Regions from separate parts of the Paenibacillus sp. IHBB 3054 genome, predicted to be linked through region 3. Evidence: riboswitches for the same ligand, from Rfam matches in the RefSeq annotation. Region 3 holds a riboswitch; each other region holds the start of a gene.
What was found. A riboswitch is a leader RNA that binds a small molecule or an ion and turns the genes downstream of it on or off. The one in region 3 is predicted to bind thiamine pyrophosphate.

Region 1: another riboswitch for thiamine pyrophosphate. It lies ahead of ACQ76X_RS11885 (ABC transporter ATP-binding protein); the one in region 3 lies ahead of ACQ76X_RS09745 (ABC transporter substrate-binding protein).
Region 2: another riboswitch for thiamine pyrophosphate. It lies ahead of thiC (phosphomethylpyrimidine synthase ThiC); the one in region 3 lies ahead of ACQ76X_RS09745 (ABC transporter substrate-binding protein).
Region 4: another riboswitch for thiamine pyrophosphate. It lies ahead of ACQ76X_RS22340 (thiamine phosphate synthase); the one in region 3 lies ahead of ACQ76X_RS09745 (ABC transporter substrate-binding protein).

Annotation. Positions count from the first base shown of each region.
Region 1 is NZ_JBOFBG010000008.1:72,698-78,526, reverse strand. Features, by position in the region: gene ACQ76X_RS11895 (ABC transporter substrate-binding protein) at 1-530, opposite strand, end outside; gene ACQ76X_RS11890 (ABC transporter permease) at 527-1,303, opposite strand; gene ACQ76X_RS11885 (ABC transporter ATP-binding protein) at 1,284-2,048, opposite strand; TPP riboswitch at 2,200-2,303, opposite strand; gene ACQ76X_RS11880 (amino acid ABC transporter substrate-binding protein) at 2,580-3,413, shown strand; gene ACQ76X_RS11875 (amino acid ABC transporter permease) at 3,468-4,136, shown strand; gene ACQ76X_RS11870 (amino acid ABC transporter ATP-binding protein) at 4,149-4,901, shown strand; gene ACQ76X_RS11865 (S-layer homology domain-containing protein) at 5,028-5,702, opposite strand; gene ACQ76X_RS11860 (hypothetical protein) at 5,817-5,829, opposite strand, start outside.
Region 2 is NZ_JBOFBG010000013.1:146,562-152,390, reverse strand. Features, by position in the region: gene ACQ76X_RS16655 (PadR family transcriptional regulator) at 1-17, shown strand, start outside; gene ACQ76X_RS16650 (SDR family oxidoreductase) at 48-866, shown strand; gene ACQ76X_RS16645 (NAD(P)-dependent alcohol dehydrogenase) at 1,002-2,036, shown strand; TPP riboswitch at 2,143-2,249, shown strand; gene thiC (phosphomethylpyrimidine synthase ThiC) at 2,354-4,132, shown strand; gene ACQ76X_RS16635 (response regulator transcription factor) at 4,333-5,829, shown strand, end outside.
Region 3 is NZ_JBOFBG010000006.1:120,066-125,894, reverse strand. Features, by position in the region: gene ACQ76X_RS09760 (ABC transporter ATP-binding protein) at 24-866, opposite strand; gene ACQ76X_RS09755 (ABC transporter permease) at 885-1,646, opposite strand; gene ACQ76X_RS09750 (thiamine-binding protein) at 1,643-1,936, opposite strand; gene ACQ76X_RS09745 (ABC transporter substrate-binding protein) at 2,016-3,086, opposite strand; TPP riboswitch at 3,211-3,321, opposite strand; gene ACQ76X_RS09740 (hypothetical protein) at 3,396-4,793, opposite strand; gene ACQ76X_RS09735 (sigma-70 family RNA polymerase sigma factor) at 4,777-5,376, opposite strand; gene ACQ76X_RS09730 (hypothetical protein) at 5,456-5,829, opposite strand, start outside.
Region 4 is NZ_JBOFBG010000023.1:27,792-33,620, reverse strand. Features, by position in the region: gene yfbR (5'-deoxynucleotidase) at 1-118, shown strand, start outside; gene thiH (2-iminoacetate synthase ThiH) at 146-1,303, opposite strand; gene ACQ76X_RS22350 (thiazole synthase) at 1,329-2,093, opposite strand; gene thiS (sulfur carrier protein ThiS) at 2,449-2,652, opposite strand; gene ACQ76X_RS22340 (thiamine phosphate synthase) at 2,704-3,312, opposite strand; TPP riboswitch at 3,425-3,527, opposite strand; gene ACQ76X_RS22335 (SDR family oxidoreductase) at 3,675-4,544, opposite strand; gene ACQ76X_RS22330 (NUDIX hydrolase) at 4,800-5,225, shown strand; gene ACQ76X_RS22325 (hypothetical protein) at 5,370-5,795, opposite strand.

The DNA.
Region 1 (5,829 bases), on a different contig from region 3:
ATTGTCCGGAGCATCGCTTCATACAGGGGAATGGAGGAGTATCCGGCATTTTTGCCTGTGAGTTCTTTCGGGCCGGTTATCCCGCTCTCTGCGGGGACCAGAAGATGATTGAGCGGATGCCTTACGAGCGCTGCGACTGATTTTACAGGTATTCCTTCACCCCGAGCCATTAGTACCTGCGGTTGGTAACTGAGAGCCAGATCGACTTTGCCTGCGGCTACAAGCTTCAAAGCATCATTGCTGTCCGCCGGCATTTGAATGTCCACCTCCAGCCCTTCTTCGGCAAAATAGCCATTCTGCTGAGCGGCATACAGGAAGGAATGAACTGCGTTCGGATACCAGTCGAGCATTATAGTCAGCTTGTGCGGTTTGTCGCTGGAAGTCTCTGAAGAAGCGGCGGAGGTATCCGGGTCTTTTGCGCTGGTGCAGCCGCTTAAGAGGGTAAGCAGGCATAACAACAATAAGTATGGAATAAGGCGGTGTGTTTTCTTATGTGTGGAATGATTGCGATACAGCTCAGAATGGGTCATCGGTAAAATCCTCTTTTCTGCAAAATGAGTTTTTCGAGCACAGCGATACTGAGAAACAAGGCTACACCCAAAACGGACAGCAGCAATACGGCGGCGAACATTTCTGCACTTTGCAGATTGCCGGCCATCCGGCGGCTGAAATAACCAAGCCCCCGGCTGCCGCCCAGCCATTCCCCGATCGTAGCTCCGATCACACAGTAAACGATGGACAGCTTAAGTCCGGAGAAAAAGGAGGGCAGTGCCAGCGGAATTTGTGTCTTGCGCAGAATCTGCCAGCGGTTAGCCCCAAGCGTCAGCAGCAGGTCTCTGTACAGGCTGCCGCTTTGCCGCAGACCGTCATAGACGGCTACCACAACCGGAAAAAAGGCAGTCAGAAAGACGACAGCAACCTTGCCCCACAGGGTATAGCCGAACCACATAATAAAAATAGGTGAGAGCGCGATCAGCGGAATGGTCTGGCTGATAATCAGCATGGGATAAAGTGCTTTGGCGAGCGGAGCGAACATATGCATGCCGGTACCCAGCAGTGTTCCGCAAACAACCGAGAGGGCAAACCCGATCAGTGTCTCCTGCAACGTGGCGGGCAAATGCTCTCCGAACAGCAGCCCCCGCTTTTCAATCAGCGCTGTCCAAATTGCACTTGGCCCCGGGAGAATAAATGAAGGGATCATGTTCAGCTGTGCTGTGATCTCCCATGCCGCAATAAGCAGCACCACAAGCAGTAGAAAGGGGCCATAAGTCCGCAGCTGTTTCTTATACCATAGAGCTCTCATGCAATCTACGCTCCAAATCCTCCCGCAGGGCAACAAACTGCGGTTCATAATTCATTTTGTAATGTCTGGGTCTCGGCAAAGTGACGATCAGCTCCTGCAGCCCGCCGCCAGAGCCGCCGGTCATCAAATAAATCCGGTCGCTGAGCAGCAGTGCTTCTTCAAGATCATGGGTGATGAACAGAACGGACTTTTCCAGCCCGCCCCACAGCTCCAGCAGCCAGCGGTGCATCTCCCGTTTGGTGATCGCGTCCAGCGCTCCAAACGGCTCGTCAAGCAGCAGCAGTTCGTTGCCAGCAGCAAGTGTGCGGAGCAGAGCGACCCGCTGGCGCATCCCGCCGGACAGCTCCTGCGGATAAGCTGTTTCCTTGCCGGAGAGGCCAAAGCGGTCCAGCATTCCGCGGATCCGGGCGAGTGCCTCGTGCCTGCTAGAGTCCTGCTTCAGCTCCCAGGGAAGCAGGCAATTGTCCAGCACGGTCCTCCAAGGCAGCAGCAGGTCCTGCTGCGGCATATAAGCGATCTGTCCAAGCCTTGTGCGTGTCGAAGGAGAGCAGCGTCCATGTACGGTTATTTCACCGCCGGACGGCTCGAGCAGGCCGGCAATGATTTTGAACAGTGTGCTTTTCCCGCAGCCGCTGGCTCCAACAACGGAAATGAATTCGCCTTGGCGGACGGTCATTGAAAGACCGGAGAATACCGGATTCCTAGCCGCTGCAAAAGAATAAGTCAGGTTGGTTATAGTGAGCATAGTGGAATGTGGAAACCTCCTGCGGGCGTAGTTTGTTTGACGATACTTGCCGGATCGGCGGCAACAGCAAACACAAGAAAGACCCATTCATTTCCGGAGGAAATAAATGGGTCTGAACGTCACAGTCAGTTAGCTTAGTGCGGCTCCGCTGAACAATTCTGCTCCACTTCCCTCCGCTGGTATGATCCAGATCAGGTTCCAAGGGTCCGGAGCTTAAAGCTCCGTCTCAGTCGGCCGACTCCCCTAGTGAAATAACAGGTCAATATTGAATTTGCAATTGCTAATTAATATACCATATCCCGGCAGTTTGTAAAGAGAAGCAGTCGCTCACTTTCGCTGCAGTCCGGTTATGAACAGCGTGATCATACCGGCGGAAATCGCCTCTTTGCCGGAGCCGTGCCGTTTCGGCTGGTATAAGTAGAGATTCGGACTGAAGATGTAAAAAACTTGATGAGGCAGCGGTACTTTTGGGCAAGATAAGCAAGTGTCCATGCAGTGAAAAATAGAGGGATTTTGAAAGGGGTTCATGTGATGAAGAAGCTTAGTCTGACTATCCTGCTGCTGCTAACTCTGCTGCCGGCAGGGGCATGTGGCAATAATAACAATACAGCGCCTGCGGCTACTGCCGCGCCCACTGAAGGAGCGGCGGCTCCGGCCGGGCAGAACTCACTGGAAGCTGTTAAAGCGAGTGGCAAGCTGCGTATTGGTACGGAAGGGACATATGCTCCGTTTACTTTTCATGATGCAGAGGGCAAGCTTACCGGTTTTGATGTGGAGATTGCGAAGGAGATTACGAAACGGCTGGGGGTGGAACCCGAATTTGTAGAAACCCAATGGGATGGCCTGTTTGCCGGCATGGATGCCAAACGATTTGATACGATATTCAACGAGGTTTCGATCACGGATGAACGCAAGGTGAAATACGATTTCTCTGAGCCGTATATTGTCTCTAAGGGAGTGCTGATCGTGCGCGGGGATAACCAGGATATTACAACCTTCGCGGATCTTAAAGGCAAGAAGGCAGGTCAATCGCTGACCAGCAACCTGTCCGATATCGCCCGGGACAACGGTGCGGAGATCGTCGCTGTGGATGGCTTCAACCAGGCCATAGACCTGCTGACCTCGGGCCGGATTGATGCGACCGTAAATGATGGCTTGTCCTATCTCGACTTAAAGAAGCAAAAACCAGATGCAAAGATCAAACAGGTGGATGAAACGGCTGAGGGATCGCAGAGTGCGGCAGTTTTCCTCAAAGGAAACGAAGAGCTGGTTAATGTCGTCAGCGATGCGCTGGCTGAAATGAAGAGCGATGGAACCTATCTGAAAATATCCGAGAAGTACTTTGGGGCGGATGTGTCCAAATAACAAATGGAGCTGGCGCGAAGATGCAGCCGAGTGTCCAAAAAGGATGTCTGAACGATGGATGACCGGAAAATTGGGATTTTCATGGATTCACTGCTGCCCCTGTTTAAAGCGGGGGTGGCTTATACCCTTCCGCTGGCGCTTGTTTCCTTCGCGCTTGGATTGCTGCTGGCTGTTCTTACCGCGCTGTTCCGTCTCTCCTCATGGAGAATCCCGAAGCTGATCGCCCGGTTCTACGTCTGGGTAATCCGCGGGACACCGCTGCTGGTACAGCTCTTTATTATCTTTTATGGACTTCCGGCGGCAGGGATTGTGCTGGATCCTTTTATTGCCGCTGTAATCGGTTTTACACTCAGTGTTGGAGCCTATTCTTCGGAAATTGTCCGGGCAGCCATCCTGTCCATACATAAAGGCCAATGGGAAGCTGCCTTTTCCGTCGGAATGAGCCGGGGGCAGGCACTGCGGCGGATTATTCTGCCTCAAGCGGCGCGTGTATCGGTTCCGCCCTTGTCGAACTCTTTTATCAGTCTCGTAAAGGATACCTCCTTAGCGGCAAGCATTACGTACGTAGAGATGTTCAAAACAGCGCAGCAGATCACGGCGACCACCTACGAACCGCTGCTGCTCTATAGTGAGGCTGCATTATTCTACCTGCTGTTCTGCTCCGTACTGTCCGCGCTGCAAAATGTCCTGGAACAGCGGTTTGACCGTTATTCGGCGAGATAAGGAGGAAATCACTTGATTGAAATTCGCGGCCTGTATAAATCCTTCGGTTCGTTACAGGTGTTAAAAGGTATCGCCCTCAGCATGGAGCATGGCAAGGTTCTGGTGATTATCGGGCCCTCCGGCTCCGGCAAAACAACGCTGCTTCGCTGTTTTAATCTGCTGGAAATACCGGATCAGGGCAGCCTGTCGCTGGGGGAATTAAGCCTTGAATTTACGCAAAACAGGAAAATTCCGCATAAGACACTGATGGCCCTGCGCCAAAAAACGGGGATGGTCTTTCAGTCCTATAACCTGTTTCCGCATATGACTGCGCTTGGCAATGTAATGGAGGGGCAGGTTACTGTACAGAAACGCAGCAAGGAGGAAGCCAGGAAGCGGGGGATAGAGCTGCTGGCCAAGGTAGGCCTCAGTGATAAAGCGGAGTCTTACCCCCATCAGCTGTCCGGCGGACAGCAGCAGCGTGTGGCCATTGCCCGGGCGATGGCGGTCGATCCCGAAGTGCTGCTGTTCGATGAGCCGACTTCGGCGCTCGATCCTGAGCTGGTGGGCGAGGTGCTGAAGGTCATCAAGCAGCTTGCGGCTGAAGGCATGACAATGGTGATCGTCACCCATGAGATGAAGTTTGCTGCCGATGTAGCCGATCGGATCATCCTGATGGACAACGGTGTGATCCTGGAACAAGGAACTCCGCAGCAGGTGCTGGAGCAGACGGAGAATCCGCGGGCCCTGCAGTTTCTGAACCGGCTGAGCGGCGATGATTTATGAGTCGCAGTGCATCCAAGCTGCGTGGAACAAGTAAAGGCAGTCCAGGGAGAGACCTGGACTGCCTTTGCTTGTATTTAGTTCATCTCATGATGCGCGGGGGAGCGCCTGAGATGCAGTCAATAGTAGTTAGTTCTGCGTGGATGCATCATTGACTGAATTCAGATATTCCAGTGCATTGTACAGCATAACAGCCGCTTCGGCGCGGGTGAGCTCGCTTTTCGGATTAAACTTGCCATTTGCATCAAGCGTGTTGATCTTGTATTTCAGCGAACGCTGTATGCTGCCTTGGTAGGAAGGCTCCAGTGCAGCTTCGTCAGCGATATCTACAGGAACAATATTGATCAGTGGCAGATTGCCAACCTTCTCCACGCCCTGAACGAGCAGGTTGGTGAACATCTCCTTAGTAATTAGCTTGGAAGGATCGATATCTGCAGGAATATCAACGTCGTTGTAATGGGCGTTGACGAAAGCTTCCGCATACCAGGCTTTGTCTTTTACCTTGGAGAATATAGCGCTGGCCAGAGGTGCCTTGTTGAAATCAATGGCAGCCAGACTGAGTTGAAGTCCACCAGTGATAAACTGCACGCCTTGTGCTGTGGTCACTTTAGCACCGGGCAGAAACTGGGTATCGGAGATGCCTTTTATGAGACCTTGTTCCTTCAGGGAGTTGATCTTGGACTTTCCGGATACGTTGTCAATATCTTTAAAGCTGCTGCCAGCAGCAAACATCTGTCCTCCCAGCGAGAAGGAGAGAAGTGATACGGTTGTTATCACTGCAAAAGCACTTTTTTTCAGTTTCATGGAGATTCCACCTCTATAGTAGGGTAGGCCGCTTGGCCATTATCAACTCCTTTGACGTTATTGTTGGGGAGAAAGTTGCAGACAATTTAATTATAAATGGCTGTGTCTGCGTTTTTACATCACTTCC
Region 2 (5,829 bases), on a different contig from region 3:
AGAAGAGCAGCATTTAACGAATTCTGATACTTTTAGGAGGAATTTTAATGAAAACAATTTTTATCACGGGTGCTTCATCTGGCATTGGGAGAGCTACAGTAAAACATTTTGCTGAAAGAGGATGGAACGTAGTAGCCACGATGCGTGCACCTGAAAAAGAAACTGAATTCATTACATTGGACAATGTGTTGGTGTTGCGGTTAGATGTTGAGAAAACAGATACCATTCAATCTGCATTAGCTGAAGCTGTCCAGCGGTTTGGTAAAATTGACGTTCTCCTGAACAATGCCGGATATGGGTCAATGGGGCTTATAGAAGTAGCTACGGATGAGCAGATCCGCAGACAATTTGAAGTGAATGTGTTTGGTCTTATTAGTATGACTAAAGCCATGTTGCCACATTTTAGATCCAATCAGGAAGGGTTGCTAATCAATATCTCCTCAATGGGAGGGATCGTGACCTTTCCTACGATGTCTCTGTATCACTCCACTAAATTCGCGGTAGAAGGTTTTTCTGAATCCGTATCTTTTGAATTGGCATCACAAAACATTAAAGTAAAGTTGATTGAACCAGGAGCCATTAGCACGGACTTTGGCGGAAGATCGATGGAGTTCTTTTTTAATGATGGCTTAACGGATTATAAATCATTCACTACTGCCTTTCTGGGTAAATTAGGGGAAATGGAAAAAGCTCCAGACTATGCCTCGGCACCAGAACTTGTAGCTGACACTATTTATCAAGCAGCCACAGACGGTACAAGCAAATTCCGTTATGTAGTGGGAGAAGATGCGAAAATGCTCATAAGTATGAAGAAAAATACGGTTGAGGAAGAGTATCTAAGTAATATAGCTCAGCATTTTTCATAAAAAGAGGAAGACGGTTCCCCTAATAAAGGGAATTACATTCTCCTTGAAGAATAAAATGGTAGGAGTCCCGCGGGCGCGCAGCCAAAAGTGAATTGACAGCGCGACACACATAAGCCTATCGAATGGAGAATGACCATGAGAGAAGAGATGATGGATACAGGCTTACCCAGCGAACGAGGAGCACGCACGATGACGGCGATGGTCTATGATGCCTACGGATCGCCAGAAGTCTTACGTATTGAAGAGGTGGATATCCCTGCACCGCAAGACCATGAAGTGTTGATTGAGGTCCACGCTGCCTCTGTGAATTCCTGGGATTGGGATCTCCTCCGCGGCAAACCGTTCATGAACCGCCTTGGCGGGCTCCGTAAACCCCGTTACCGTATTCTTGGTGCAGATATCGCGGGACGGGTCATCGCCGTAGGCGCCAATGCCAAAAGATTCCGACCGGGGGACGAGGTTTTTGGGGACCTTTCCGGTTGCGGCTGGGGAGGATTTGCGGAGTATGTATGTGCCAGTGAGAAAGCCTTGTCACCAAAGCCGGCCGGCCTGAGCTTCGGGCAGGCAGCGGCTATTCCTCAGGCAGCCGTTCTAGCCTTACAGGGTATGCGCGACAAAGGAAAGCTGCGAAAGGGCCATCGGGTTCTGATCAATGGGGGCGGTGGCGGAGTTGGTACGTTTGCGGTTCAATATGCCAAATGGGTCGGAGCGGAAGTGACCTGCGTTGACAGCGCCGAGAAGCTGGATATGCTGCGTACCCTCGGGGCGGATCATGTATTGGATTATGCAAAAGATGACTTCACCACAAGCGGACAACGATACGATTTAATCCTCGATGTCGTCGGCAACCGTTCGGTTGTCGCGATGAAGCGCGCACTAACGTCAGGCGGCACGTATGTCATGGTCGGCGGTTCCTTTTCTTATATCCTCCTGGCTCTGTTGGTTGCACCGCTGTCTGCCTGGTTTGAAAAAAAGAAAATAGCACTTCTAGTCCATAAACCGAACCACGAGGATCAAATGGTTTGGAAGGAGCTTGTCGAAGCAGGCTACGTAGTGCCTGTTATTGATCGGCAATATCCGCTAAGCGGCGCGGCCCATGCCCTTCGTGATCTTGGAGAAGGCCGTGCGAAGGGGAAAATTATCGTGTGCATAAAAAGTCAGCTAAGCTAACAGTGCTCATCCAATATGCAATCGATATTTATTATTTGCCAATTCCTCTATAAGAGCACCGGTTGACAATTGCTGGATTTCTCTGTAACTTAAACATAACTAAATAAGAAACCACTAGGGGAGCCTGAATAGGCTGAGACGGGAAAAATGCATTCCTGGACCCTTGAACCTGATCTGGATCATACCAGCGTAGGAAAGTGGAGTCGGACCTTTATTTCATTGTTGGCGTTAGCCTTTTATGGATATTTGAGCCGCTCCATGTGGAGCGGCTTTTTTGCGCGCACTCTTATTTATTTAAACCTTAAGGAGGAAATAAGATGCCGAATCAAGAGAAGAAACATGAGGTCGATCTGTGTGCTTTTCCGGGAAGTCACAAGGTGTATGTGGAGGGCTCACGGCCTGATATTCAAGTTCCGATGCGCGAGATTACATTAAGCCGAACCTCGGGTACTGCCGGAGAAGCGGAGAATGCTCCTGTCCGTGTCTATGATACAAGCGGGCCTTATACTAATGATGAAGCCTATAGCGATATCCGCAAGGGGTTAACGCCTCACAGGCTTCAGTGGATCGCGGAGCGGGGGGATGCCGAATCTTATGAGGGAAGAGCGGTCAAGCCGGAGGATAACGGAAATCTCACAGAGAAGTCGGCGGCAGAGGTGTTTCCGGGATTGCAGCGGCGTCCCTTGAGAGCTATAGAAGGCCGCAATGTCAGCCAGCTGCATTATGCGCGCAGAGGCCTGATTACGTCGGAAATGGAATTTATCGCAATCCGGGAAAATGTAACCCCTGAGTTTGTTAGAGAGGAAGTAGCCAGCGGCCGTGCGATCATTCCAGCGAATATTAACCATCCGGAGAGTGAACCGATGATTATCGGGCGGAATTTCCTGGTGAAGATCAATGCCAATATCGGGAATTCGGCGGTGTCCTCTTCCATTGATGAAGAAGTAGAGAAGATGAGATGGGCGACCCGCTGGGGAGCGGATAATATTATGGATCTGTCGACGGGCAAAAATATTCATACCACCCGTGAATGGATTATCCGCAACTCTCCGGTACCTATCGGGACAGTGCCTATCTATCAGGCTTTGGAAAAGGTAAACGGCAAGGCCGAGGATTTAACTTGGGAGGTATACCGGGACACCCTGATTGAGCAGGCGGAGCAAGGAGTGGATTATTTCACCATTCACGCCGGGGTACTGCTGCGTTACATCCCATTAACGGCCAAAAGAATGACGGGCATCGTCTCCAGAGGGGGTTCGATTATGGCGGCCTGGTGCCTGGCCCACCATCAGGAGAATTTTCTCTATACACATTTCGAGGATATTTGTGAAATCATGAAGGCTTATGATGTGGCGTTCTCTTTGGGTGACGGGCTGCGGCCAGGCTCCATTGCCGATGCTAATGATGAAGCCCAGTTTGCCGAGCTGGAGACATTGGGTGAATTAACCTCGCTTGCCTGGAAGCATGATGTTCAGGTGATGGTGGAAGGCCCGGGCCATGTACCGATGCATCTGATCAAAGAGAATATGGATAAACAGCTTGAGCTCTGCAATGGCGCTCCTTTTTACACACTGGGTCCGCTGACTACGGATATTGCACCCGGCTATGATCATATCACCTCGGCTATTGGAGCGGCGATGATCGGCTGGTTCGGCACGGCGATGTTGTGTTATGTTACCCCGAAGGAGCATCTAGGATTGCCTAACAAAAATGATGTGCGGGAAGGCGTCATCACCTACAAAATTGCCGCCCATGCAGCCGACTTGGCCAAAGGACACAAGGGCGCGCAGGATCGGGATAACGCACTCTCCAAAGCGCGCTTCGAGTTCCGTTGGCGGGACCAGTTCCATTTGTCACTCGACCCGGAACGGGCACTGGAATATCATGATGAGACCCTTCCGGCGGAAGGGGCCAAAACGGCTCATTTCTGCTCTATGTGTGGACCCAAGTTCTGCAGTATGCGCATTTCTCATGGTATCCGCGATACGGCGAGGTTGCAGGATGGACAAGAAGAACCGGAGCAAGAGATGATTGCCGCAGGGATGCGGGATAAAGCAGAAGAGTTTAAGGAAGGCGGAGGTCTGATCTATAAATAAACCGTCGGTCCGGGACTGTCGCTAATCGCCCTCCTCCCTCTCAATTGACAGTCTCCGGGCGTATACCTATAATGTAAATCAGATTATGAAAGCTGTTTCATTTCTGATAGATAAGTTTGTTTCGGTGAGATGGAACCCCTTAATCAAGCGGGTTTCATTTTGTTTTTTCAGTGTATTCTTGTTCCCAAAAAGGAGAAGCCATGGACACAACGTTCTGCAAAATATTGGTGGTGGACGATGAAATGCTGGTACGGCAGGGGATAATCCATCTGCTGGACTGGGAAGGGGAGGGGTTTCAGATTGCGGGCGAGGCCTCCAACGGAAGAGAGGCTTTTGAATTAATTGAATTACAGCGTCCGCATATCATCCTGACCGATATCGTTATGCCTGTGATGGACGGGGAAGAGCTGATCCGGCTCGTCAAGGGGATGTATCCGGAAATTGAGGTGATCGTGCTCAGCAGCTTCAGTGAGTTCGAATATGTGCGTTCGACCTTCCAAAGCGGGGTTGCCGATTATATCCTGAAGCCCAGACTGGAGGCCGCTTCCCTGCTTGCCGTTCTGAAAAAAACCGCGCAGCGGATTCCGCTGCTTCAGCATGTGGACTGGAGAAGCGACAAGCGGCAATCCGCAGACTATATTCTGGACAAACTGGTTTCCGGATTTCCAGTGGAGTACGACGAGGAAGCGCTGCGGGTAACGTTCCCCTTTCCGGGATTCGTGCTGCTAATTGCTGATACGGGCGACGAACCCGCTGCGAATAGCCGCAAAGAGGAGTGGCTGGAGAACAGCATTCGTTCTCTGTTGCACAGCAGCGGCAGCAGGGTGACCTTCCGCCGGCTGTCTCCGCTGGAGGGGCATGTCCGCCTGTTGTTTAATCTGGAGGAGGCTGGGTATGAGGCGCTCGTCCGTCTTGCAGATCAGGTATTCACCGCGGGCATCCGTGCAAATATGTTCCTGAATCTCGCGGTCAGCCGGGTTTTCACTGAGCTGAGTGAACTGCATACGATCTATACGGATGATCTGATGAAGCTGCTGGACCGCCGCTTCTTTCTCCCGGATCACTGTTTGCTGGTAGATAACGGCGAGGAGGGGCGGCAGGGTCCCGCTTTCGATCAGGATGCCTTCGGTGTAGAGCTGAACCGGCAGGAGTTCGACTTGGCTTTCGGCCGCTTAAGCGCATATGTCGCTTCCATGTCCGGCCGGAGAGATACAGGGATGTTCGAGTTCAAATCGTTTTTATGCCACAGTATGTTTCAGATCATCGGAATGCTGCTGCATTTCCATTACGAGGCCCGCGCCTTGGACGAAAGCAAATACGAGTTCTTCCGCTCCATTCATGAGGCACGGCATATCGGTGAAACGGAGATACGGCTTGAGCAGTTTCTGCAAGCTGCGACGGAATGCGTAACCAAGAACCGCGGCGGGGTACCAGCCATTCAAAAAATTTTACTGTATATCGACGAGCATTATTCACGCCAGCTTACGCTGACCGAAGTGGCAAGGCAGTTTCATTTCAACCCGTCCTATCTGTCTAATTATTTTGCGCTACATAACAAAGAGGGCTTCAACGAATATTTAAACCGGGTGCGGATAGAAAAAGCGTGCCTGCTGCTGAAAGAAAATGCAGGTTTATCCATTTCTGAAATCAGCAGTCTTGTGGGCTACTCAGACCACAGCTATTTCACCAGAGTATTC
Region 3 (5,829 bases):
TGTTAAGCGGACATCGCTTAAGATTACTTGGCGCTCTTCGCCTGCTCTTCCCGCATCCACTGTGACAGCTGGCGCTTGAGCTGGAGGAATTCCGGCGAATCGGCGATTTCCTCGCGGCGCGGCCGGGGAAACGGGACATCGACCGTATGCAGGACGGAGCCGGGACGTCCGGAGAACACATAGATGCGGCTGGAGAGCAGCAGCGCTTCTTCGATGTTGTGGGTGATGAACAGCACGGAGCGGCGGTTCTCCTCCCACAGCTCCAGCAGCCAGCGCTGCATTTCGCTGCGCGTCAGCGCATCCAGCGCGCTGAACGGCTCGTCCAGCAGCATCAGCTCCTGCGGCGCGAGCAGCGCCCGCAGGAAGGCAGCCCGCTGCTGCATGCCGCCCGACAGCATATGCGGGTAGGCCCGCTCGAAGCCGCCAAGGCCGACCTTGGCCAGCCAATGGCGGGCGGTTTCCCGCGCCGCAGCCTGCGGCGCGCCCTTAAGCTCACCGGCGAGCAGGACGTTGTCCTCGATGCTCCGCCAAGGGAACAGCGCGGGCTGCTGCGGCATATAGCTGATCTCTCCGCGCTGCCCTGTAACAAGGTTGCCGTTCATGCTTACCGTTCCGGCATCCGGCAGCTCCAGGCCCCCGATAATATGGAATAAAGTGCTTTTTCCGCAGCCTGAGGGTCCGACAATTGAGACGAATTCCTGCGGCTGCACTGTAAGGGATACGTTGTCCAGCACGCGGGTTTCGCGGCGGCGGTGGGTGAAGGTTTTGGAGATTCCTTTTACCTCAAGTGCAGGCGGTAAGTTCCTGGATTCAGGAATGCCGGCTGCTTCAGTGCCGGATGGCGGGTTATCTGTAATATGCGGCATTGTCGGCCATCCTCCTCTCTAGGAACTTTTGCGCGGTTTCCAGCGCACCAGCCATTTCTCCAGCAGCGCGATAAGTGCGAACAGCACAAGACTGAGCAGCACGATGATGGCAATGGCGACGAATACGCGGTCTGTGCGGTAAGCGGATTTTTGCAGCAGCATGTAGTAGCCGATGCCCTTGTCAGCTCCGATCCATTCCGCGACAACGGCACCCATTACAGCATAGGTGGCCGAAATTTTAAGCCCCGAGAACAGGGCGGGCAGGGAGCCCGGAAGCTCCAGCTTGGTGAAGATCTGCCATTTGTTCGCGCCGGCCATCTTCATATAGTTCAGCATGGTCCGGTCGCTTTGCGTCAGGCCGCCCATGGCTGCGACTGAAACCGGGAAGAAGCAGACAAGTGTAATCAGCACAATCTTCGGCAGCAGCCCGAAGCCGAACCAGATAATCAGCAGCGGCGCGAGCGCAATGGAGGGCACATTTTGACTGAGAATGAGCAGCGGGTAGAGCGCTCTCTTGAGCCAAGGCAGCAGATGCAGCAGCAGGGCAACAATAAGACCCACGCCTGTGCCGATAGGGAAGCCGATCAGGGTAAGGCGCAGCGTAGCCGCTGTATGTGCCCAAATGCCGGAAGCATTGCCCGAGGTTTCCCGGGCGATATCGCTTGGGCTGGGAAGGATCCATGACTCGATATGGAACAGGGATACGGAAACCTGCCATAACCCCAGAAAAAAGACGACCGCCACAAGGGGCGGCCAAATCTGTTTCCAATACGATCTCACGGCCGGTATTTCTCCGTCAGCTTGTCCATGCTGATTCCATTCGGGTTATGGGCGATTTTGATCTGGGAGATGACGCTTGGACTGCCTGCTGCAATCAGCGCTTCATGCATCTGGCGCACAACCTCAAGCAGCTCGGTGATTTCGCCCTCCATCGTGGTCTCCAGCGGGTTCACCTGATGTTTTACACCGGATTTCTGAATCACTTCGATGGCTTTGTCCACGTAAGGAATCGAATCCTCGTTGTTCGGAGTTTTGGGAATTACCTGAATGCTTAGCAATGTATTGGCCACAATATATCATTCCTCTCAGTTTAAATGGGTAATCTGCGTACAGCGGAACGAAACGAACATTCAATCACTTCATCCTTAATCAATTAGCTGGCAAAAACTCATTCGTAAATGTGCTTGGAACATCCAGCGGCTGATCGAGCAGCTTCAGGCCATACATCCAGTCGGCGTAATCCTGCCAGACCTCGCTCTTCTGCTCGCCCCAGCGGACGGCATCATCCTTGTATTTCGGGCTGAGCCATTTCTGGCTGGCCAGGACCAGCTTGGGATCCAGCTCGGGAACAGCTTTGGATAGAATGGCTGCGGCTTCCTCCGGCTGATCAATGGCGTATTGATAACCTTTCGAGGTAGCCTTAAGGAAAGCCTTCACCAGCTCCGGATGTTCGGCAATTTCCTTCTCGCTCGTAGTCAGTACCGGCGTGTAGTAATCGAGCTGGGGTGCATAATCCTTGAGGTAGAGCATGTCGAGCGGTTCTCCGCGCAGCTCCGCTTCAATCCCGGTCCAGGCATAGAAGATCCAGGCAAAATCAATGTCGCGTTTCACGGCGGTGAAGAAGTCTGCTTCACCGATGTTCACCAGCTTCACCTTTTTCACATCTCCGCCTTCGGGGTCCATAATGGCTTTCATGGCCGCTTCTTCGGCAGGGGAACCCCAGCCGCCGTAGGTTTTGCCTTCGAAATCCTTAGGTGTCTTAATATTGCGGTCTTTCGGTGCAGCGAACCCGGAGGTATTATGCTGAATGATAGCGGCGATGGACACGAGCGGCACCTTCTGCAGGCGGGCCAGCGTCAGCGCCTCTTGGGCACTGATGCCAAAAGCGGCTTCGCCCGAGGTAACCATCGTGTCGGACCCGGCAGCTCCCGGCTGCACGATTTCAACATCCAGCCCTTCCTCTTCGTAATAGCCCAGCTCTTTTGCCGCATAAAGCCCGGTATGATTTGTATTCGGCGTCCAGTCCAGCGCGACCTTGATCTTGGTCAGCTCCTTAGGAGCGTCCGTTGCTGCCCCGGCAGTGGTTTCAGGAGCGGTGGTGCTGTTTCCGGCAGTGTCTGCCGCATTTCCGCCAGAGTTCCCATTGCTATTGCCACATCCGGCAATGGCAAAGACCAGCATGCAGGTGAGGCTGAGCTTTAATACTTTTGTGACTCCCATTTCTCTTCTTCTCTCCTTCCAGCAACCCTAGTCTTCCAGATTCTGAATAGTCCCATACAAAAAAGGCGCCCCGAGAATCGGGACACCAGTTACTTGCGCAAGGTTGTGCTTGGGCCATAAACGGCCGTAAGCGATTGACGATTCCTACGCTGGCATTATCCAGATCAGGTATAAGGGTCAGTATCTTGTGGGATACAATCTCAGCCGGCCAATTCCAGCACCCCTGGTACTATGAAGTTATAGGTATTGCTGTGTTCTTACGGTGTATTATAGACGCCTGCTCCAAAGTTGTCCAGTAGCAACTCTGCTTTAGCTATCAAGCTTCAGCGGCAGGCGCCACGGCCCTTTGAGCAGAAAATGCGGTTCGGACAGCTTAAAACGCAGCTTATCCTCCCCGGGTTTTGTTTCTAAATGGAGGGTCTTCATCACGCCGTAGGTCTGGTCGGTATTCAGCCAAGAGAACGAGCTGTTGTCCGCCTGCCCCGGATAGCGAATAAGGAAATACTTCAGCGTCCGCAGCTTTGCGGCATTGAAATTCACATTCATATCGACGCTGGCAGCCGTCTCGCCGGTACGTTCAATGCGGGTGAACTCTACCGGAAAGCCCGCGATTTCCGCGCGTGTGTGGAGCATTTCCTCCTGGCCGATATCAGGCAGCGGAATCTCTACTTCTGCAGATACGGCGTCACGATCTGAAACTTCAATATAAGGAATGAAGACCGTATAAGGCCGAGCGCCCGCCCCGGCAGTCTCATGAAACCGGAAGTCGGAAGGATAGGACATGGATTCAGGCTGCTCCAGTGATGCCTTTTCTCCTGCCGCGTTCTCTACATAGAGACCTGACCCAGGCACCAGCGGCTCCAATCCGTAAGAATGGACAGTTAGCCCGGATTCCGCCGTCAGAGTGGGCAACAACTGGACACGGACAAGCCCGCCGCCAAGTTCCACCGGAAAAGCAGTAATCCGCACATCCTGCTGTATATCGCTTGCGCCGAGTTCCCCGAGCTCCTCAGCTGTCTTCGGAGCGGTGAGCTGTAACGGACCAACGGTTGTGCTGCCTAGATGCAGGGTTAGAAGATTATCCTTCTTCAGCTGCAGCGCTTGAGTTGAACTGTAGCTGCCGTACCACTCACTCTCCGAGGACGAACGCATGTAAGAGGTGAAAGTATAGCGGTTGCCGCCGATATCTGCCTCAAATTCGCTGACTTCAGGGACTTTCCGGCCGCGAAGCGTAATGCTCCCGCCAAGCTCTTGCAGGAGAACGGCATCCACGGTCAGACTTCCGTCCCCCACAGCAATGTCATAGGGTTTGCTCAGTACATAGATCAGGTCACCGGGGCTGTTCTCCACAACGGTGCCGAAGCCAGGAAGGAAGCTCAGCGCCTTTCTTAACCCGGCCTGTACCTCAGGAGAGAAAGCGAGCATACCGGCAGCAATTAGTATTACTGCCGCTGCGGCTGCGAAGATATTCCGCCTCCGGGATCTCCGGGCAAAGGAACGGACGGTGTGGACAGCAGCTTCGGGCTCCAGACGGGCAAGTGTACGTGCTTTGATGCGGGCGAGCGAAGCGGCTTCCTCTTCGTCTGCGGGGCGCGGACCTTGGTCAACCTCCGGCAGAACACCTAAGGCAAGCTCTGCATCGCTGAAGCTCATAGAATCAATCATCCCGAACAGGCGCTGTTCCTCAATTTTAATGTCTTTGGCCATGTTGCGCCTCCTTTCCCTGACTCTCAGACAGGCCTAGCTTCTGCTTGAGCAGCGTCCGGCAACGGTATAAGCGGCTCTCGACAGCCTTTTTACTGAGACTGAAGGTTTGCGCTAGCTGATCAAGGCTCTCATAAAGGAAATATCTGCGCAGAAACAGGCTGCGGTCCGGTTCGCCCATCTGCTGCACGCAGCCGATCAATTCCCTGGCCGTCTCGCGGGAAAGAACTTCCTGTTCGGCGGAAATCTCATTCCGTGCAGCTCCGGCAGCATCTGCTTCTCCGGTTCCGCCCCGGCGCAGCAGCTTGCGCCTCAGATCCAGCGCTTTGTATTTGGCCAGCAGGAACAGCCAGGTGCGGAAGGAGGCGCGCTCGGGCTCATAACGGCTGATTCCGCTCCATGCTGCCATAAACACATCGCTCACACATTCCTCAACATCCTCCGTGCTTCCGGTGCCGGACAGAATACGCCGGACCAGTCTTTGCACATCGGGGCCAAAGAGATCAATCGCTTCTGCGAGTGCTTTTTTATCTTTGTTTTTGAACCGCCCGGCCCATGCCAGGCTGTCATTAGGATTGAACGTCATAGGCAACCTCCGGCGTATATACTATTCATTACTACGTCGCCCGGAGGGCAAATCACTCATGATAGTTTCCGACAGCTTATCAATCCTTGGAATAAAATCTTTTTCTGCGGCGGCTGCGGATTCCGTTCCATAGCTCTTTCAGCGTCAGGAGGATGCTGACGAGGATCCCGGTGAAGGTGAGCAGCAGTGCCAAATATTCAAAAGGAGAGTATTCCAGCATTTTGCTCCATTCAATGCGTCCCTTCAAATCTTCAATAACCTGGTTCATCCCGTAGATGCCGCTCACCACTGTGAAGACGGTCAGAATCATCAGCAGCGTATCCCGGCGTTTGGCCTGGAATTTCTCCTGGTACTGGAACAGGTCGTTCAGGGTCATTTTGACTTCATCAAAGAGGGCGTCATTGCCGTATACTTTGCGCAGCTGGAAGAAGATCTCCCGGCCCTGCGACTGTG
Region 4 (5,829 bases), on a different contig from region 3:
ACTGGAACTGCCGGAGATGGATTATTTCCTGGCCCATATGGCTCCAGGGTTTGAAATGTCGCTGGACGAGCTGTCCGCAGGCATGAGCAGTGAGCCCGCGGCAGATTCGGCAGATTGATGCAGCAATTTGATCGCTTCGAATTTATTAACGCAGGGAGTCCATCTGATGGTGTGGTGTAATCTTTGGTGAATGGAGCGGCTCTGTTAGGATATCCCAGTCCTTGAATACCGGCTGCAGTCCCTTGGCATACAACATTTCTGTAATTTCATGCACTTTGCGGCCATCCGATATTTCAAACTGCGGGGTTCCACCTTCAAGGGTATGCCCGCCTACCTCGGTGGATACTCCTGCGGACATTTTAGTGATGCCGAGATGGACCAGATGATCGCGCAAAGCTGCCGGTTCCCGCGTGGACAATGAAATGCCCGCACGGGGCAGAAACAGGCGGTAAGCCAGTATGATCTGCACCAGCGCACGGTCGGTTACATCACTTGCCGGATTGAATTCTCCGAGATACGGGCGAAAACGGGGAATCGACAAGCCGATCTCGCACTCCGGGTACTTGTCCTGCAAGTATCTGGCATGCAGGGCCGTTGCCAGAGCCTCCTGGCGCCAATCGTACATCCCCAGCAGGGCACCAATATTCACGGATCGAAACCCGGCGCGGCAGCCGCGTTCTGGCGCATCCAGACGGTTGCGGTAGACTCTCTTCGGACCCTTCACATGCAGCTTTCGATAGGTCTCCTGATGGTAGACCTCCTGATACAAGGTAAGACCGTCTACCCCTGCCACCCTCAGATCATTGTACTCTTCTGTAGAGAGCGGATTAACCTCAATGCTGACAGAAGAAAAATAGTCACGGAGCACCTTCACGCATTCTCTCACATAAGCGGCCGAACTTTCACTCCGGGATTCCCCGGTCAGAACCAGAATGTGGCGCAGGCCTGTGGCGGCGATAGTTTTCGCTTCCTTCCTGACCTCCTCCAGTGTCAATTTTTTGCGCGGAAAGTCATAAATCGAGCTAAAGCTGCAATAAGTGCAATGATTCACGCAAAAATCGGCCAAATACATCGGCGTAAACAGCTGCATCACATGCCCGAAGTGCGTACGTGTCAATCTTTGCGCTTTCTGCGCCATTTCCTCCAGGTAAGGCTCCGCCGCCGGAGACAGCAGTGCCATCAGCCAGTCTTCGTCCAGATGCTCCAAACGAAGCGCGCGCTTCACATCCACCGCTGTATACTGCTTCCATAAAGTCTCGTAAGGAAGCTGCTCCAGCCGGGTCAGCGTATCATAAAAGCTCATGCTCTTCCTCCCTTCCTTCTCTTGGCTAGAACAAAAAGCCGGTTAGTGGCGAAGAGGCCGTTGCCGCTTCCTCCACCGGCCCTAGTCCGGCCAGATAAGCCTTGCGCCCTGCGGATACCGCCTCACGGAATGCCTCCGCCATCAGAAGCGGATCACGCGCAGTAGCAATTGCCGTGTTCAGCAGCACGGCGGATGCGCCCATTTCCATTGCCTCAGCAGCCTCGGAAGGTCTGCCAATACCGGCGTCAACAATCACCGGAAGGTCCACTTCTGCGATCAGAATCCGCAGCAGCTCCTTGGTCTGCAGGCCGCGGTTCGAGCCGATGGGCGCACCCAGCGGCATAACAGCAGCAGCTCCGGCTGCCTTGAGCCGGATAGCTGCGGAAAGATCGGGACTCATATACGGAAGTACAACGAAACCCTCTGCAGCCAATATTTCCGTGGCTTTAACTGTCTCCATATTATCGGGCAGCAAATATTTCTGATCATTAATGACCTCGATCTTCACCCAATTGCCCAGCCCTGCCGCCCTGGCCAGTCTGGCAATACGTACCGCTTCTTCGGCTGTGCGTGCGCCGGAGGTATTGGGCAGCAGCGTCATATGGGAGGGGATATGAGTAACAATGTTGTCGTTGCTCTCCGGATCAACCCGGCGCAGAGCCACCGTAATGACCTGAGAACCCGAGCGTGCAATCACTTCGGGAATAAGGGTATTGCGGCTGTATTTCCCGGTTCCGATAAACAGCCTGCTGGATAAAGGGATTCCGCCGATAACGAAAGGATCTTGCATAAAATCGCCTCCTGAGATAGTGGCCCGCTAAAATGCGGAGCCTCTGTTGCTGATACGCCGAGTTTTGGTCTTACCTCTTTCGTCTTTCGTCTTACCTCTTACGTCTTATGTCTTACGTCTTGCCTTTAACTCTTGCTTCTTACGTCTTACCTCTTACGTCTTACCCTTTACGTCTTACCTCGTCTTACCTTTACGTCTTACCTTTAACTCTTGCTTCTTACGTCTTACGTCTTACGTCTTACCTTTAATTCTTGCTTCTTACGTCTTACCTCTTACCTTTTACCTTTTACCTCTTGCTTCTTACGTCTTACCTCTTGCCTCTTGCTTCTTTCACCCGGCAACACGCACCGGCACTTTAGCCCCCGCCGACAAAGTGGACCAGCTCTACGCGGTCACCTTCGCTCAGCAGCGTATCTCCGTAAACGTCCTTGCCGACGATCTCGCCATTCAGCTCCACGATAACCAGTCTCCCGGTCCACTCGGACCGGCTCAGCAGATCAGCTATAGTCCGGCATCTCTCTTCATAGGCCCCGCCTTTTCCATTCACGATCAAATTCATGCTTGCTCACCTCCTTTAACTGGTGCAGGAACATTGTTCATGGCTTCAGGCTTAGGGTACGGCCTGAACTACTGATCTGTAGGCTGTAGCGGCGGCCACAGGATCTCCCGCACTGCATATTCCGGACATTACGGCAATTCCGGCAGCACCCGTTGCCAGAACCTTTCCGGCATTGCCCGGCTCAATTCCGCCTATGGCGATCAGCGGAATGCTGCTGCAGCGGACAGCCTCAGCCAGCTGCTGCAATCCGCGTTCCCGCTGCCCCGGCTTGCAGGCCGAGGGAAACACATGCCCGAACAGGCAGAAATCCGCTCCCTGCCGGCCGGATTCGGCCGCCTCCTCCGGGGCATGCACCGACCTTCCCAATCGCAGGCCCGGTGCTACGCTGCGCGCTGCGGCAGGCGGCAGGCTGTGCCAAGCCAACTGGACCCCGCCCGCCCCTGCCGCCAGAGCAACGTCTATCCGGTCGTTGATCACCAGCTTGGCAGGCGGAACCCCCGCTATAATCAGCTGCTCCGTCAGAGCCATGAGCTCCCGTGCAGACATTGCCTTTTCCCGGAGATGGATATAATCCACTATGAATTGCACAGTCGCAGCCAGCTGAACAAACTGCACCGGATTCTGCTTTCCATCCGAGATCAAATGTATCTCTTTCAACACGTTCACCTTCTCCTGTTCTTTTGCATTACCGGCAAACACAAAAAAGACCGCCCCCGTAAAGGAGGCAGTCTGGAATATATACAGGAATACCGGGCCATTCAGCCCCGCTGCAGTTATTCGTTCTCCACTTCCCTACGCTGGTATAAACCAGATCAGGTTCAAAGGGTCCGAACGGGTATGTTCGTCTCAGCCTTGCGGCACCCCTAGTGACAAATTCATATTCAATTACGCTTAACGTTTCATATACTAACATATTATTCCTTGAAGAGCCATCCTTTAAAGAGGCCTGCATCAAAAAGAGCGGAACCCAAGGTTCCGCTCCAGACTCTAATTATTCATAGCAATGGAATCAGCAACCGCATTTAGCCGTTTACGACCTCGCCGCCGTTCACATGCATTACCTGTCCGCTTACATAAGATGAATCGTCGGAAGCCAGATACACATAGGCCGGAGCCAGCTCCTCCGGTTGTCCCGGGCGTTTCATTGGCTGCGTGCCGCCGAACTCACTGACTTTCTTCGCGTCAAAGGTCGACGGAATAAGCGGTGTCCAAATCGGTCCCGGCGCTACGGCATTGACCCGGATGCCTTTGTCCGCCAGGTTCATCGACAGCGAACGGGTAAAGCTGAGAATCGCCCCTTTGGTGGACGAATAGTCCAGCAGCTGCGGGCTGCCCCGGTAGGCTGTGATCGAAGTCGTGTTGATGATCGTGGACCCTTTTTTCAGGTGAGGCATGGCTGCCTTGGTCAAATAGAACATCGAAAAAATATTCGTGCGGAACGTCCGCTCCAGCTGCTCGGAGGTAATATCCTCAATCTTCTCCTGCGGATGCTGCTCGGCCGCATTATTAATCAGGATGTCCAGCTTGCCGAGTCCTTTCACCGTCTTATTGATCAGATCCTGGCAAAACGCCTCCACGCCGATATCGCCGGCGATCAGAATGCACTTCCGTCCCTCTTGCTCCACCTGGCGTTTAGTCTCTTCGGCATCGGAATGCTCATTGAGGTAGGAAATAACGACATCCGCACCCTCCTTGGCAAAATGAACGGCAACCGCCCGGCCAATACCGCTGTCTCCTCCTGTAATCAGAGCCGCCTTGCCCAGCAGCTTGCCCGCCGCCTTATAGGCTGAAGTCTCGAATTCCGGCAGCGGATTCATTTCACTTTCAATTCCGGGCTGGCGGTCCTGCACCTGCGGAGGTAGTGTTTTTTTGGTTTGCGTGTTGTCTGGCATGATCCATTCTCCTTTCGCTGTGTACCTGTTGGTTACTCATCGTTTTAGGGTTGGCTCAGGGTGTCTGGTTTATGCACCTGCAGATCATCTCTTCATTTGCTTTACGTTATGTTACTTACCACACCTTGGGCGCGGTCAAACTAAAATGTCAGTCGTTTTTGCCGGGGAAGGCGTTATACTTTAGAGAGAAAGCACTAATCCAGCAATGGAGTTGCAGATTTATGCAGACTCTGCACAGAGGGGAGAGCACGCAATATGGTCAAACACACACGCAGCATCATCGTTGCTGTCAAAGGAGTTATTGTACATGGAGGCCGGATTCTGCTTGTTCGGCGTGCGGCAAGAGATTCCGTCGGAGCGGGCACCTGGGAATGTGCGGGCGGAAAAATAGAATTCGGAGAAGACCTGGAGGCAGCTCTGGAAAGGGAGATTTATGAGGAGACCGGACTTGCGGTTACTGTCGGCAATCTGCTGTATGCAACCTCGTTTCTAACCGATCCTGCAAGGCAGCTTGTCATTATCACCTATTTGTGCCGGAGCGCGGACCATGCGGTACAGCTGTCCATAGAGCATTCGGATTATAAATGGTGTACCCGGCTCGAGCTTCAACGCCTGCTTCCGGCGGGAATCCTCGCTGAATTTGAGAAAAGCCATGTCTTCTCCCTGAACGAACTGCTGTAAAGCGTTGTCTGCTACAATCTGTGACAGCGGCATGGCTGGGTGGTACCCGATAGATTTGTCCCGAAGTAATGTCTGCACCCAAAAGCCCGCTCTCCATGCCATTCCGGAGGCGGGCTTTCTGTAGTCTTTCTATAATGGAGAGTCTTAAATAATGCTGTTGTACACCATGAAAAACACCATCAGCACCAGCGCCACCATGAGCAGCAGGCTCAAGGTACGGATTTTGCCTGTCTCTGCGGATACGTCACGGTTCTCGCGCATGCCGGCTGCGGCAAGACGCAATGGTTTGCTGATGATGCCGCCGAGCGCAAACATCGCAAGCAGCAGGACAACCACCACGATCATCCACGGTACCGAATATTCACCCTTCGTCATCATATAGCCGCCAGTCAGCAGTTGGATGACCAGACCGTACTGGGCGAAGCGGTTGAAGCCGCCGATTGCACTAAGCGTTCCTTCTCTCGCAGGGACGCTCAGCTTCTGGACACGCCCGAGAACAAACGGCAGCACCAGATAAAAGCCCAGCGCCAATGTACCGATCATATGTAGAAAAAACAAAAAGTGACCCATAACATACCTCCTCTAATGTTTTCAGTGATTTTAG